2 regions of the Pseudoalteromonas sp. PAR1 genome follow, and region 1 is predicted to be linked to the other one. Evidence: predicted binding sites of a transcription regulator. Region 1 holds the regulator's gene; the other holds the start of a gene.
The links. The regulator ArgR, encoded in region 1, controls arginine synthesis, uptake and breakdown. The targets are predictions, from matches to a motif close to ANTGAATANNTATTCANT.
Positions count from the first base shown of each region.

Region 2: gltB (glutamate synthase large subunit) is a predicted target of ArgR. The motif match lies at 4,379-4,396, and genes of this name have one in related genera.

Region 1 covers NZ_CAMZMY010000001.1:305,010-313,206, forward strand. The annotation lists gene QL229_RS01390 (methyl-accepting chemotaxis protein) at 1-410, shown strand, start outside; gene QL229_RS01395 (DUF3718 domain-containing protein) at 566-943, opposite strand; gene folA (type 3 dihydrofolate reductase) at 1,023-1,514, opposite strand; gene cgtA (Obg family GTPase CgtA) at 1,582-2,736, opposite strand; gene rpmA (50S ribosomal protein L27) at 2,891-3,148, opposite strand; gene rplU (50S ribosomal protein L21) at 3,165-3,476, opposite strand; gene ispB (octaprenyl diphosphate synthase) at 3,887-4,858, shown strand; gene mdh (malate dehydrogenase) at 4,946-5,881, opposite strand; gene argR (transcriptional regulator ArgR) at 6,108-6,575, shown strand; gene QL229_RS01435 (Dyp-type peroxidase) at 6,572-7,471, opposite strand; gene QL229_RS01440 (ABC transporter ATP-binding protein) at 7,533-8,197, opposite strand, start outside.
Region 2 covers NZ_CAMZMY010000009.1:106,360-114,556, reverse strand. The annotation lists gene gltB (glutamate synthase large subunit) at 1-4,278, opposite strand, end outside; gene QL229_RS09595 (efflux RND transporter periplasmic adaptor subunit) at 4,975-6,228, shown strand; gene QL229_RS09590 (ABC transporter ATP-binding protein) at 6,250-6,957, shown strand; gene QL229_RS09585 (ABC transporter permease) at 6,960-8,197, shown strand, end outside.

The DNA.
Region 1 (8,197 bases):
GCTTTGCTGTGGTTGCCGACGAAGTTCGCGGACTTGCTCAGCGCACACAAACCAGCACAGAAGAAATACGTAATATGATTGGCAAGTTACAAGCAGCAACTCAGGATGCCAAATCTGCTGTCTCGCTAAGTATTTCAACCAGTGAACAAACCGTGCAAAAATCCACAAAAGCCAATGATGAGTTAAAGCGTGTTGCCAGCTCACTAAGTGCCATAGCACAAATGAGCGACCAAATCGCAATTGCCGCTAAAGAACAGCTCGATGCAGGCGAAGACACTGCCAAACGTATCGTTATCATCTCTGATACAGCATCACAAACGGCAGATGTTTCTAATCAAGCGCACACAGCAACTGACCTAATTAAAGGTCTAACAACTGATTTAGAAAAGGAAACTGATAAGTTTAGTTAACGATTAAAAACACGAATGTTGACTAAAGCCTAGCCTATCGCTGGGCTTACTCTTTTTATTGTCTCAGCATGATTAAGCATTATTACGTATTGGCATAATACAAATAAAAAAACCGCACTCTGTGCGGTTTTTTCAAAATATGTTTACTTTTAGTATTAAAGACCTGCGCGGTCCTTAATAACAGCGATTAGTGGTGAACCACCATGGCCATTTGCTTCAGCCCATGCGATGTCAGCACCATCTTCTAAAGAGCTTTTTGATAAGTTCTTAACAATGTACTCACCAGTATCAGCAGCACCGCTCTCGATAGCATGACGAAGCATATTATTACCATTACATTTTACAGCGTCAAAAATGTTACGAATTTTAACACGTGAGCTCTTAAGCTTATCACGTAAACGGTTTTTATCATCTGCCGCGATATATTCACAGATAGATACAGCTAATTGGTCATCAGCTTTCGCTGGTGCGGTATACGCAACCGAAGCCGAAACAACTGCCGCCACGAGTAATAAGTTAGATAACTTCATCATATTTTGCCCTTATGCAATACTTTCTTCGTAGAAATATCGGACATTATTATACCAACCAATTAGTTTTACCGCAATAATGTTACGAATTTTTATACAGGGTTACAAAGGTATACGAATAAGGGTTTTTGTTATCAGGCTGATGCTGTTCTTGCTCAGCAACCGTCCAATTAGCAACACTTTCGTAATCTGGAAACTGAGTGTCACCTTCAACTTCAAGATCGATGAACGTTAAATACAATCGCTCGGCCTGAGGTAAAAACTGTTCGTAGATATTTCCGCCACCAATAATCATGACTTCTTCAACATCTGCGACTAATGCCAAGGCTGCCTCAGGCGAAGTGACTACCTCAATGCCTTGTGCACTGTAATCTGCATTACGAGTAATAATAATGTTTTGACGGCCAGGTAATGGACGACCAATTGATTCAAACGTTTTACGCCCCATGATCACCGGCTTTGCCATGGTTACTTTTTTAAAGTGTTGCAGATCGGCAGGTAAATGCCATGGCATTTGGTTGTCTTGACCTATTACTCGGTTATTTGCCATAGCAGCAATCATTGAAATTTTCACACTAAACCTTAATACTTTTTTCTTATTAATAAAAAAGGAGCGCATGGCTCCTTTTCAGTTTCAAATTTTATCGTTGGTAGATAACTTCTACATCGTAGTCATCATCGTCCCAGTCGTCATCCCAATCATCATCGTCTTGAGATGTTGCTTTCTGATGGTAAGTATCCCACTTAAATTCAACTTCTTCTTTCTCTTCTTCAGCGAATTTTTCTTTCGGCATACTATCAAGCAGCGCCATGATGTCATGACATAATGCTTGGGTATTTTGCTTATTCGCTGCAGAGATGCGGTAAACATTAGTTTCTTCACCTAGCTCTTGAGCAATCTCATTACATAGCGCTTCAGCTTCATCTTCCGGCAATAAATCAATCTTATTGAAAACTAACCAACGCGGCTTTTCTGCAAGTTTAGGGCTGTATTGGTGCAGCTCGTTAATAATTGCAAAGGCATTATCAACAGGGTTGGTGCCATCAACTGGCATAATATCAATAATGTGTAGTAATACACGACAACGCTCTAAGTGCTTTAAGAAGCGAATACCAAGGCCTGCACCTTCTGAAGCCCCTTCAATAAGACCAGGAATATCAGCAATCACAAATGATTTATTTGCATCAGGACGAACCACGCCTAAGTTAGGAATTAGCGTCGTAAACGGATAATCCGCCACTTTTGGTTTCGCTGCTGAAACACTGCGAATAAACGTTGATTTTCCGGCATTTGGTAAGCCAAGTAAGCCAACATCTGCAAGTAACATTAACTCTAAACGTAGGCTGCGAACTTCACCAGGTGTACCTAGTGTCTTTTGACGTGGTGCGCGGTTAGTACTTGATTTAAAACGTGCATTTCCCAAGCCATGGAAACCACCTTTCGCAACTACAATTTTTTGACCATGTTTAGTTAAATCACCTAGTGACTCTTCAGTGTCAACGTCAGTGATACGCGTACCTACAGGTACTTTAAGCGTCAAATCAGCGCCCTTTTTACCTGTCATGTTACGGCTTTGGCCATTTGTGCCGCGCTCTGCTTTATGAAAACGCTCAAATTGATAGTCAATTAAGGTATTTAAGTTTTCATCGGCTTGTAGATAAACGCTGCCGCCATCGCCGCCATCGCCGCCATCAGGACCGCCGTCTGGTACATATTTTTCACGTCGGAAAGATACGACACCGCTGCCGCCATCACCCGCGTCACAACGAATTTCTACTTCATCTACAAACTTCATGATTACTCACTTTAAGATTGGCTTGTTAATAACTCTATTATATACCTAAGCCCTTCTGATTGCAGGCTTAGCTTAGATATATATTTACACGCCTTATTATTTGCCTTAAAACAAAAAACCCCGCAAAGGCGGGGTTTTTCAAATATCGAGATGATTACTCAGCTACGATATTTACGTATTTACGGTTTAAAGGACCTTTCTGTTCGAATTGAACTTTACCATCTGCTTTTGCGAAGATAGTGTGGTCTTTACCGATACCTACGTTTGCGCCAGCGTGGAAACGAGTACCACGTTGACGAACAATGATGCTACCCGCTAGAACTGATTCGCCACCAAAACGCTTAACACCTAGGCGTTTGCTTTCTGAATCGCGACCGTTACGAGTACTACCAGCTGCTTTTTTATGTGCCATTTCTCAGTACCTCTAATTAAGCGCTAATGCCAGTGATTTTAACTTCAGTGAACCATTGACGATGGCCCATTTGCTTACGAGAATGCTTACGACGTCTAAATTTAACAATCTTCACTTTCTCACCGCGACCGTGTGAAACAACCTCAGCTGTTACTTTACCACCGTTTACGAACGGTACACCGATCTCGATTTTCTCACCATCAGCAACTAAAAGTACTGAATCAAATTCAACTGCTGCACCAGTTTCAACGTCTAATTTTTCAAGACGAATTGTTTGACCTTCAGTCACACGGTGCTGTTTACCACCACTTTGGAAAACCGCGTACATAATTAACTCCGTCTGTGCGCCCTCAAATCGACGCAACTAAAATATTCTTCAATAGGGCGCGAAGTTTACGCTAATGCGCAAAAACTAGCAAGCCTCTTTTGCTATAAAATGAATAAAAAATAGCTGCATTGAGAGCAATTCAATATTTTTCCTTATTCTATCCTAAAAACACCGTATGCCAAGCGGTTTTTACGATCTCATGACAATTAAATTAACACGTCAAAAGCGCCGTTAAATAAATGCAAGTATGTTTACTATTCAACCAAACAACTACAATTAACTGTTCAAATTTGATTTAAAATAAAAAACTTTACAGTGTTTTTTTACTGAATCAGCACAAAATATCGAGCAAGTGCTTTTTTTGTTGTACAATCAGCCTCGTATACCCATAAATATTGGCTCGGAGATCAATGGATATAAAAGCTATCCAGACGTTAATCGATCATGAGATGAATGACGTCAATCAACTTATACATGCCCAAATGCGCTCAGATGTCGCATTGGTCAATCAACTCGGTTTATATATAGTAAACAGCGGTGGTAAGCGTGTTCGCCCTATGTTGGCCATTTTAGCAGCAAAAGCTTTAGGCTATGAAGGTAAAGACCACATTACACTGGCCACTATCATCGAATTTATTCACACTGCAACTTTACTGCATGATGATGTTGTTGATGAGTCACATTTACGTCGTGGTACGCCTACAGCAAATGCTGAGTTTGGCAATGCCGCTAGCGTGCTAGTTGGTGATTTTATTTACACACGCTCATTTCAGTTGATGGTTGGTCTTGGTAAAATGCCAATCATGGAAATTTTAGCTGATGCAACGAATGTCATTGCTGAAGGTGAAGTATTACAGCTAATGAACTGTAACGATCCTGACACTACAGAACAAAGCTATATGCAGGTCATTTACAGCAAAACAGCTAAGTTATTTGAAGCAGCAACAGGCCTTGCAGCAATTATCACTGAACAAGATGATAAAACGCTTGAGGCATTAAACCTTTACGGCATGCATTTAGGAACAGCCTTTCAGCTTGTTGATGATGTGCTTGATTACAACGCCGATGCTGAGCAACTTGGTAAAAATATTGGTGATGATTTAGCCGAGGGTAAACCTACCTTACCGCTTATTTATGCCATGCAAAAAGGCACGCCAGAGCAAATCAAGCTCGTTCGTGAAGCAATTGAACTTGGCAATGGTATGGATCACCTAGACAGCATTCTTGAGGCGTTAGCTGATACCAAAGCACTTGAGTTTACAATGCAAAAGGCAGAGCAAGAGGCAGATAAAGCCATCGCCTGTATTGCATTTTTACCAGAAACGCCATACAAGCAAGCATTAGAGAGCTTGGCACGCATCGCCGTTGCCCGCGATCATTAAACGCTATTTATTCGAGCCATTAAAAAAGCCTGCATATGCAGGCTTTTTTGTTTTAGGTGCTTTAATAGCACCTATCATCTATCGGAATTAACCGTTGATGAAATCAACACCTTCTTGGATGTCTTTATTAAGCGTTTCAAGCATGTCGTTTTTAGCTTGCTCTTCGAAAGCGCTTAATTCACCGTAAGAAAGAATTTCTTCAACACCGTTCTTACCTAAACGTACTGGGTGTGCAAAGTATGCTGCGTCACCGTTTTCAACTGCAACGTATGCGTAATCAACCACTTCTTCACCTTGTAAGCCTTTAACTAAAGACATACAGAAACGTGCTGCTGCTGCACCCATTGAAAGAGTCGCTGAACCGCCACCCGCTTTAGCGTTAACAACTTCAGTACCTGCGTTTTGGATACGTGGAGTTAATGCTGCCACTTCTTCGTCAGTGAAAGTAACACCTTCAACTTGAGATAGAAGAGGAAGGATTGTAGTGCCTGAGTGGCCACCGATCACTGGAACTTTAACGTCAGTAGCGCTTAAACCTTTAAGTTCAGCAACAAATGCTTCTGAACGGATCACGTCAAGTGTTGTGATACCGAATACACGGCCAGCATCGTAAGTACCCGCTTTTTTGAATACTTCAGCAACGATTGGCACAGTGCCGTTTACTGGGTTAGTAATGATACCAACTAACGCTTTAGGACAGTTTTTAACGATGCCTTCAGCTAATGTTTTGATGATACCTGCGTTTACGTTGAAAAGGTCCGCACGGTCCATACCCGGCTTACGCGGCATACCCGCTGGGATAAGAACGATATCACAACCAACTAAAGCATCGTCTAGGTTATCAGCACCGAAACCTTCAACTTTAACGTCTGTTGGGATGTGAGAAAGATCAACCGCTACACCAGGAACAACAGGGGCAACATCGTATAATGATAATTCAGAACCTGCAGGTAAACTTGTTTTTAATAATAAAGACAATGCTTGGCCGATACCGCCAGCTGCGCCTAAAACAGCAACTTTCATTGGAATTCTCCGTAATTTGAGGTAGGAAATATTTGTGGCCCTAAAGATAATGAAATTAGCGACTAAAAACAAATTTATCCTGCTTATTTCGCGTATAATTTCGACCATAGTTGTAAACTATACTGTAAACACACAGCATTTAGGGCGAGAAATGTAAACTAGTACTGCATAAGTATGCAGAGTTGTGTAGAATTACTTCACGTTTTATGACTACAGATACGGCAACATGCAACCACAAGACAAACAAGAAGCACTAATCAAAGCGTTCAAAGCGCTATTAAAAGAAGAAAACTTCGGCTCACAAGGTGAGATTGTCGAAGCATTAAAAGATCAAGGCTTCGACAACATAAGCCAAAGTAAAGTCTCTCGCATGTTAAGCAAGTTTGGCGCGGTACGCACACGTAATGCAAAACAAGAAATGGTGTATTGCTTACCCGCTGAAATGGGAGTACCAACAGCGAAAAGCCCATTGCGTCAACTCGTTATCGATATTATGCATAACGAAATGATGATTATTATTCGTACCAGCCCAGGTGCAGCACAACTTATCGCGCGCTTACTAGACTCATTAGGTAAAGCCGATGGGGTACTTGGTACAATTGCAGGTGACGACACAATTTTTATCGCTCCTGCAAAGATTTCTGAAATAGATGTCACGCTTGATCGCGTGCGCACTTTATTCGATACAGTTTAAAGCTGCTTCAAAAAGTTTACTGACGGGGCGAAAAACGCCGACCCCATATCGGCTTGAGTAAAATCAAGCCAATGGTCGTAGCAATCGCCCTGCCCCAAGCGACTCTTTAATACCTGCTCAAACGCATCACCTTGCGCGGCACATGACACCATTAAAATACCCTGCTTATGAACATCACCAAACGGCATGCTCTGATTAAGTATCAACGGCTGGCCATTTTCATCTTTTAGTTCACTACGCACTGCATGACTAGTTTCGAGTGCAGGCATAATTAAGGTGTTATCAAGCCGAGTACGCCCCATAATTTGCTCTTGCTCTGATAACGACAAATGTTGCCAAACACTTAAATCGTGCACAAAGCGCTGAACATGAATGTAGCTGCCTTGATCTTCAAAATGCCCCGGTCTGTCTATCAATGCCGTACTGCGCTTTTGTCTACCATGAGGGGTGTCACCCGCATAAATAAAGCCGTTAAAGTCGCGGCCATCTAAAAAACGAAAGTTACGCACTTGCTCCACAAGCTCTACATCTGGCGTAAATAATTTCAGGATCTGTAGGGCAAAAAGATGGTTAACATCTTCACGGTCTGAACGAATTTGTACAAATAAATCAAATGGCTGTGCACTCATAACATGTTCACTATGAGTCACATTAGGAAAGCTTTGTAATTGACTTGGAATAAACTCAGGCAAAATATGCGGCCAATATTGCGCACCAAGCGCAACCACGCACGACAGCATGGCTTCTGAGAACTGATCCGCAAACTCATCTTGAATGACGCTCACGCGTTTTAACTTTTTACGTAATGACTCGTCATGGCCATCATAAACATTAAAAAACAGGTGCAAACCATGTAAGTTTGCTTCAGCACAAATCCCAGATTGCGCTTGCGCCATAGTGAATCCTTAGCTTCTCGTTATTTGCACCTAGCCAAGAATTCAAGATTGTTAAGCAGTACTAATCATGAAAAAAATTGACTGTGTGCGGCATTATTTTTATTTTTACAGGCTGCTCAACTGCAAACACGCGGTCTTGCTCTGCAGCGACTTCACACTCCTGCCCCGCTATATTCACACGATAAACATAACGTGTGCCTATAAAGCGTCTGTGCAAAATTGTCAGGCTATTTTCATCACTCTGTTCAGCTTCACATAACTGAATATAATGAGGCCGTACATAAACTTGCCCTTGTTTGTGAGCACTGTTATTTACTGTGAGTGAATGTATTACACCAAACGCCGTTTCGTATTCAGTTGGCGTTAAGACTTTCGCCGTTAAGTATATGCCTGTACCAAGAAACTCTGCAACCTCCTTTGAGTTAGGTTGGCTAAATAACTGTTCTGATGAGCCTTGTTGGGCTATTTTTCCACCATGCATTACAGCCAAGGTGTCAGCAAACGCAAACGCCTCTTCCTTCGAATGGGTAACAAACACTGCTGATACTTGCTGAGCTTTAATGATACGGCGGATGTCGGCAATTAACTCAAAGCGAACCTGCGTATCGATATTAGAAAATGGCTCATCAAGTAATAACAAGCTGGGTTTATAAGCAAGCGCACGAGCAATTGCAACACGCTGTTGTTGACCACCTGATAATTGATGCGGATAACGTTCTGCACAGC
Region 2 (8,197 bases), on a different contig from region 1:
TAAATGTTCTTGGTGTGATGCCAACCCTTCGAGCGTGACAATTTCAACAAGCTCAGGGTTAATGCGTTTTTCAAAGTCATTGCCTTCATCAAGAATATAAGCAAAACCACCTGTCATACCTGCACCAAAGTTGATACCCACTTTGCCAAGTACACAAACCACACCACCGGTCATATATTCACAGCCGTTGTCACCAACACCTTCTACAACCGCTTGTACGCCAGAGTTACGAACTGCAAAACGCTCACCTGCACAACCTGCCGCAAATAATTTGCCGCCTGTAGCACCATATAAACAGGTATTACCGGCAATAGTCGCTTTGTGGCTTTCGAACGATGAACCCAGCGGCGGTCGAATTACCAGCTTACCGCCAGCCATCCCCTTACCAACATAGTCATTCGCATCGCCTACTAATGTCATTTCAAGGCCACCAGCATTCCATACACCAAATGATTGACCTGCTGTACCATGAAGTTCAATAGAGACAGGATCAGCAGCCATACCTTGGTTACCATGTTTAGAGGCAATATAGCCCGATAACATCGCACCCACTGAGCGGTCAGTATTACAAATACGACTTACCAATGAGGTGCCCGATTTTTCATCAATCGCTTGTTTTGCTTTTTCAAGCAAGGTTTCATTTAGCTGACCTAAATAATGCGAGCTATTAGGTGCACTGCAATACAGTGTCTCACCAGTTGGGTTATTTGGTACCGCAACCACAGATGACAAATCTACTTTCTTTTGCTTCTCTGTTTTGCCTTCAATGGCTTCAAGCAGGTCCAAACGACCTATTAAATCGGTTAATCGAGTAACCCCTAAGCTTGCCATTATTTGGCGCGCTTCTTCGGCAATAAACTTAAAGTAGTTCATCGCCATTTCTGGCAGACCATGATAATGCTTTTGACGAAGCGTATCGTCTTGCGTTGCAACACCGGTCGCACAGTTGTTTAAGTGACAAATACGCAGGTACTTACAACCAAGTGCCACCATAGGGCCAGTACCAAAGCCAAAGCTTTCAGCACCTAAAATAGCCGCCTTGATGATATCTAGACCCGTTTTAAGGCCACCATCAGTTTGTAGACGAATACGATGACGTAAACCATTTTCTACAAGCGCTTGCTGGGTTTCAGCAAGACCAAGCTCCCAAGGACTTCCTGCATACTTAACAGAAGTAAGTGGGCTTGCACCTGTACCACCGTCATAACCAGCAATGGTGATTAAATCGGCATACGCTTTTGCTACACCTGTTGCGATAGTACCAACACCCGGCTCAGAAACGAGTTTCACCGAGATCAGTGCATCTGGGTTTACTTGTTTTAAATCGAAAATAAGCTGAGCTAAATCTTCGATTGAGTAAATATCGTGATGCGGCGGAGGTGAAATCAAGGTCACACCCGGTACCGAGTAACGTAATTTTGCAATATATGGCGTTACTTTTTCACCCGGTAATTGACCACCCTCACCTGGTTTTGCACCTTGCGCAACTTTAATCTGAATTACATCAGCGCTACGTAAGTAGTGTGGTGTTACGCCAAAGCGGCCAGATGCAACTTGCTTAATACGCGAGTTTTTCTCTGTGCCGTAGCGAAGTTTGTCTTCACCACCTTCGCCTGAGTTTGAACAACCACCTAAACGGTTCATTGCAATCGCGAGCGCTTCATGAGCCTCTGGCGATAACGCACCAATACTCATTGCTGCTGAGTCAAAACGCTTGTAGAGCTCAGTTGCCGGCTCAACGTCATCGATATTCACACCAGCTTCAGGAATTTTCACTGCCAACATGTCACGTAAATTGGTGATCGGGCGATTATTTACTAAATCAGCGTAGGCTACATAGTCGCTATATTCCCCAGAACGCACAGCTTTTTGCAGTGTTTGGATAACGTCTGGGTTATAGGCATGGTATTCACCACCATGAACATATTTTAATAAGCCGCCATGGCTTAATAATTTACGTTTACTAAAGGCTAACTTATGTAGTTTGCGTTGGTCATCATCAAAGTCTGTAAAACAAGCCCCTTTGATGCGACTTGCCACGCCATTAAAACAGGTTTCTACAACTGCATCTGATAAACCAACTGCCTCAAATAACATTGAGCAGCGGTACGAAGCAACAGTACTAATGCCCATTTTCGACATGATTTTATATAGACCTTTATTTATCGCATTACGATAAGCAAGGGTTACTTCACAGTAGCTCTTGTTTAAGATCTTTTTGTCAGTCATCGCAACTAACGATTCATACGCAAGATACGGATAAATTGCTGTTGCACCAAAGCCTAGTAATACAGCAAATTGGTGTGCATCACGGACACTGCCCGATTCAATAATGATATTTGATTCACAGCGTAAGTTGTTATCAACTAGACGTTTTTGAACTGACCCTACCGCCATTGCAGCCGGGATAGGCAAGTGCGTTTCACTAAAGTTACGGTCACTTAGAATAAGCATTACACAGCCCGATGCTGCTTTTGCTTGCGCTTCATCACAGATACGGGTGATCGCTTTCTCTAAGCCTTCTTCTTTGGTGTAAGTAATATCAATTTTACAATAGCTGTAATGTTCATCGTCAGCATTGATAAGCTGTTGCATGTCTGCATACATCAAAATTGGCGTATCAAACTGTAAACGCTTAGCATGGCCTGTTGTTTCATTAAATACGTTTTGCTCACTACCAATACAAGTAGCTAAAGACATAACGTGATTTTCACGAAGTGGATCAATCGGTGGATTGGTTACTTGCGCGAATTTTTGTCTGAAGTAATCGAACAGTGAACGATGACCTTCTGAAAGTACCGCAAATGGCGTGTCATCACCCATTGAGCCTGTTGCTTCTTGACCATTTTCGCCCATTACACGAATAACGCTATCAAGTTCTTCGTTGGTGTAACCAAACATTTTTTGGTACTTAAGCAGAGTTTCATCATCAAAAGAACGGTTGCCCGCATCTTTCTCTGAGAGTTGCTCAAACGGTGTTAAACGCTTAACGTTTGCTTCTAGCCATGCTTTATATGGATGGCGTGATTTAAGGTCTTGGTCAATCTCATCTGAATGCCAAATCTTACCTTGATGAGTATCTATAACTAATAGCTCACCAGGGCCAACACGGCCTTTCTCAACCACTTCGTCTGGTGCGTAGTCCCAAATACCTACTTCTGAGGCAAGGGTAATGAAACCATCTTGAGTGATTACATAGCGAGCTGGACGCAAGCCATTCCGGTCAAGGTTACAGGCTGCAAAACGGCCATCTGACATTACAATACCTGCCGGGCCATCCCATGGTTCCATGTGCATTGAGTTGAAGTCATAGAATGCACGTAAGTCATCATCCATGGCACGATTCTTTTGCCATGCTGGTGGCACAAGCATTCGCATAGCACGGAATAAATCCATACCACCCGCTAAGAACAACTCAAGCATATTATCTAAGCTTGAAGAGTCAGAGCCGCTTTCGTTCACGAAAGGCGCTGCTGATTGCAAATCAGGAATAAGTGGTGAGGCAAACTTGTACGCACGGGCACGAGCCCACTGGCGGTTACCTTGAATAGTATTAATTTCACCATTGTGCGCTAAATAGCGGAATGGTTGCGCTAATGGCCAACGAGGTTGTGTATTAGTAGAGAAACGTTGGTGGAATACACAAATCGCACTGGTCATGCGAATGTCAGCTAAATCTAAATAAAAGTTAGGTAAGTCTACAGGCATCATTAAGCCTTTATAGACAGTAACTAAACCAGATAAGCTGGCAATATAAAAATGTTCATCGTTTTCGAGGCGCTTTTCTGCACGGCGACGTGCTACATACAAGCGACGCTCTAAATCTTTTGGACGCCAGCCTTCTGGTGCGCTCACAAAAATTTGTTCAAAGCCAGGTAGTTGTTTTTTTGCAATTGGCCCTAAACATGATGAATCTGTTGGCACTACACGCCACCCCTGAATACTCAAGGTTTCTTTTTCAAGTTCTTCACTCAGCACATCTTTAGCTGTTTGTGCAAGTACAGGATCAGCATTTAAAAATACCATGCCGACTGCGTAGTTCTTACCTAAATGCCAATCATGTTCGCTGGCAATAGCACGAAAGAAACTATCGGGTTTTTGCATTAATAAACCACAGCCATCACCGGTTTTACCATCTGCAGAAATACCGCCTCGGTGTTCCATGCGATCTAAGCCCGTGATTGCTGTTCGAATCAAGCGGTGACTCGCTTGACCATTGACCTGGGCTATTAAGCCAAAGCCACAATTATCTTTTTCTAATTTTGAGTCATATAACATAGACCCCTCCCCTTGCTACAACGACTAGCGATTCAGTCTTTTGCGACAGTGCTAGCAGACGAACAAAACTATCGCCAATTGTTCCATGAGTCAATAGAGATTTGAATACATATTCATATTCTTGAATATTTCTCACTTGAAGGCACATATTAAATACTAAGCAATTTTTTACATTTAGACGTATTTTACCCGTTATTTTTTTATGACACTGGTGTCAAATTTAACAACTTGTAAAAAACCAATCTAAAAACCCGCACCTTTACGTTAACGTAAACTGCACCAGCAAATGAATAATTATTCACCTTATGAATATCAATGCAGCTTTTTATGGGGTCTCACCTAGCACAGTTGCATCATTATTTACTCTTGGCTTTAGCATAGTTACAAACTATGTATCTGAGCAGACTACCTTAGTCGCAATGACTGAGTTTCTTTACCTATGCGTCAACAAACAACAATTTAAAAGTGTCCGCTGCGGACACTTTTTCTGTCCGCGGACAGGCAGTAACTCATTAAATAAAATAAAATGCATTAAAAATCAATATATTAAGTTTTGGCACGCTACTGGTATAGATAAGACATCAGCGAAATTGAGGATTTCAAAATGTTCACTATCAGTTTGTTTATGGCTTCTCCACTTACCATGCTTGCCGTTGGCTTCATGATTGTGTGTTTTGAGAATCGTAAGGAGTTATGATGATTAAGGATACCAGCGCCCAAGATATTAGTGTGGCAAAGAAAAACAGCATTAAAAAACCACTTATGTTAGCAGCGGGTGTAATACTTGTTGGTGCGCTTGGCTTTCAAGCTTTGTTTGCCAGTAACGATGGCAGCATTTCGGTTGATGCAGCGAGCCTACAAATTAGTGAAGTGAGCCAAAAGACGCTCACCAGAGATGTGGCAGCGAGCGGTAAAATCGTTGCAGCTAATGCGCCAAAGGTTTACAGCCCTGAACGTGGCTTTGTCGATTTAAAAGTAAAAGCCGGTGATAGCGTTGAAGTAAATGAAGTGATTGCAACCGTTACCAGCCCTGAGCTAACCAACGAATTAAAACAGCAACAATCAGTATTAGCGCGATTAGAAGGCGAATTACAACGCAAGCAACTTGAAGCGCGCAGGCAAAAGTTGAGCCTGACTAAAGCACTAGATTTAGCGCAAGTTGAACTCAATGCCGCAGATAGAGAAAACCGCCGAGCTAAAATCTCAATCGAAAAACATTTAATTAGCCAAATAGATTTAGAAAAAGCCGTTGATGATTTAGCTCGTGCCAAGCTTTCATATAAGCACGCCGAGCAAGAAGTCAGCTTAGCAAAAGATACCCTCGCATTTGAGCTAAAAGCAGCAGAGCGCGATCTGGCGCGTCAGCAATTGATTGTTGATGACTTGCTAAGGCAAGTAAATGAACTCACCATTACCGCCAGCGTAAGCGGCATTGTGGGTAACTTATTAGTGCAACAAAAAGAGGCGGTAACACAAAGCCAACCGTTAATGACATTAGTCGATTTAAGTAACTTTGAAGCAGAACTGCAAGTACCAGAAAGCTACGCCAACGAGCTAGGTCTTGGTATGCAAGTAGAACTTACTTTAGGCGCACGTCATGTAACAGGCACTCTATCGGCTATTTCGCCTGAAGTGAATAATCGCGAGGTCACTACACGCGTACGCTTTGACAATGAGATTTCTGGCATTCGCCAAAACCAACGCTTAACCGCACGTATTTTATTAGAGAATCGCGACAATGTATTGCAGGTAAAACGCGGCGCATTCTTACAACAAGGTGGCACCCATGCTTATAAAGTTGACGGTGACATGGCTTATTTAATCGATATAAAAACCGGTGCAAGCAGTATCAATGCTATCGAGATTATCGAAGGCGTAGAGCCTGGCGATAAGTTAATTATCTCGAATTACGATCGCTTTAAAAAAGCACCCACATTGGTTTTACGCTAACAAATAAAAGGAATAATCAACATGCTTACAATGAACAACATCAGCAAAGTGTATCAAACAGATATGGTACAAACGCACGCCCTTCGCGACTTCAACCTACAAGTAGAAGAAGGTGAATTTATTGCCGTAACGGGCCCGAGTGGCTCAGGTAAAACCACCTTTTTAAACATCGCCGGTATGTTGGAGCCGTTTAGCGAAGGCCAATACATGCTAGACGGTATTGATGTGGGTAAATTAAATGACAACCAGCGCGCAGATCTCCGTAATCAAAAAATTGGTTTTATTTTCCAAGGCTTCAACCTTATTCCAGATTTGAACTTGTATGAAAATATTGAAGTACCACTGCGTTATCGCGGTATCAGAGCTGCTGAGCGTAAACGCCGAATTGAACAATGCCTTGAGCAAGTTGGTTTAGCCTCACGCGCTAAACACTTACCGCAACAACTTTCTGGTGGTCAACAGCAACGTGTCGCTATTGCCAGAGCCCTTGCAGGTGAACCACGCTTTTTACTCGCCGATGAGCCAACTGGTAATTTAGACAGCCTAATGGCGCGTCAGGTAATGGAGCTGCTTGAGCAAATCAACCGTGATGGCGCAACCATCATCATGGTAACCCATGATCCAGAGCTTGCCCGCAGAGCACCTCGTAATATCCAAGTTGTTGATGGCCAACTCGCTGACTTCACTTTGTATCAAGGCACCCAAAACCTTAAAGCGGCTGGAGTGTAACCATGTTCCTTCATTATTTAGATTTAAGCTGGCGCAGCTTTAAGCGCACGCCACTAGTAAGCTTTTTAATGGTGCTGGCTATTGCCATTGGTATTGGCGTAACCATGACAAGTTTATCTGTGTATCACATGATGTCGGCAGACCCTATTCCTGAAAAAAGTAGCGATCTTTACTCTGTGCAGTTACAAACCATGGATGAAGGCCGTACGTGGTGGACAATCGATAACATGCCACTGCAATTAACCTATCAAGATGCAGTCAACCTTAACCAGGCCAAAGCAGGTGGCAAGCGTGTCACTATGGTTAGAACGGGTTTTTCGGTTTATTTAGACTCAGATAAAGTTAAACCATTTATTGGACAAGCACGCCTAACCACGCCTGATTTTTTCGATATGTTTAACCTATCATTTATTTATGGTGGGGTTTGGAGCGCGCAACAAGAAGCCGATGCAGCCCCTGTTGTGGTGATCAATAAAGAATTAAACGACAAGCTATTCGCAGGTGAAAACCCTGTCGGCAAAATGGTGTACCTTGATGATGCCAGCTACGAAGTTATTGGCGTGATTGATGATTGGGATATCACCACCAAATATTATGATCTCAACAACGGTGCATTTAATAAGACCGAGCAACTATTTTTACCATTTAGCCTAATGAAAGCACGCCAGCTTGAAAACTGGGGTAATACCAATGGTTGGAAGCACGAAAAAACCAATACCTTTAACGATAAGCTCAATTCTGAAATGGTGTGGTTACAATTTTGGGTTGAACTAAAAACACCTGCAGAAAAACAAGCTTACCAAGACTTTTTAATGGCCTATATGCAAGAGCAACAAAAGCTAGGTCGTTTTAACCGCGAAAAATTAACCGCCACCTTACGCGATGTAAATGAGTGGATGCAGTACAACAATGTCGTTAGCGAAGACAACGAAATTCTGGTTGGCCTGAGCTTTATGTTTTTAGCAGTATGCCTTGCCAATATTTTAGGTTTATTACTAGCGAAATTTTTACGCCGCGCTCCGGAAGTCGGTGTGCGCCGTGCATTAGGTGCCAGCAAACGCCAAATATTCTTTCAACATATTGTTGAGGTCGCGATGTTAGGTTTCTTAGGTGGCATCTTCGGAATTATTTTGGCGCAAGTGGGCTTATTAGGCGTACGTCAAAGCTATAGCTACTACCAAAGCTTAGCCACTATGGATTTAACCATGCTACTCAGCGCACCGGTGATTGCAATTAGCAC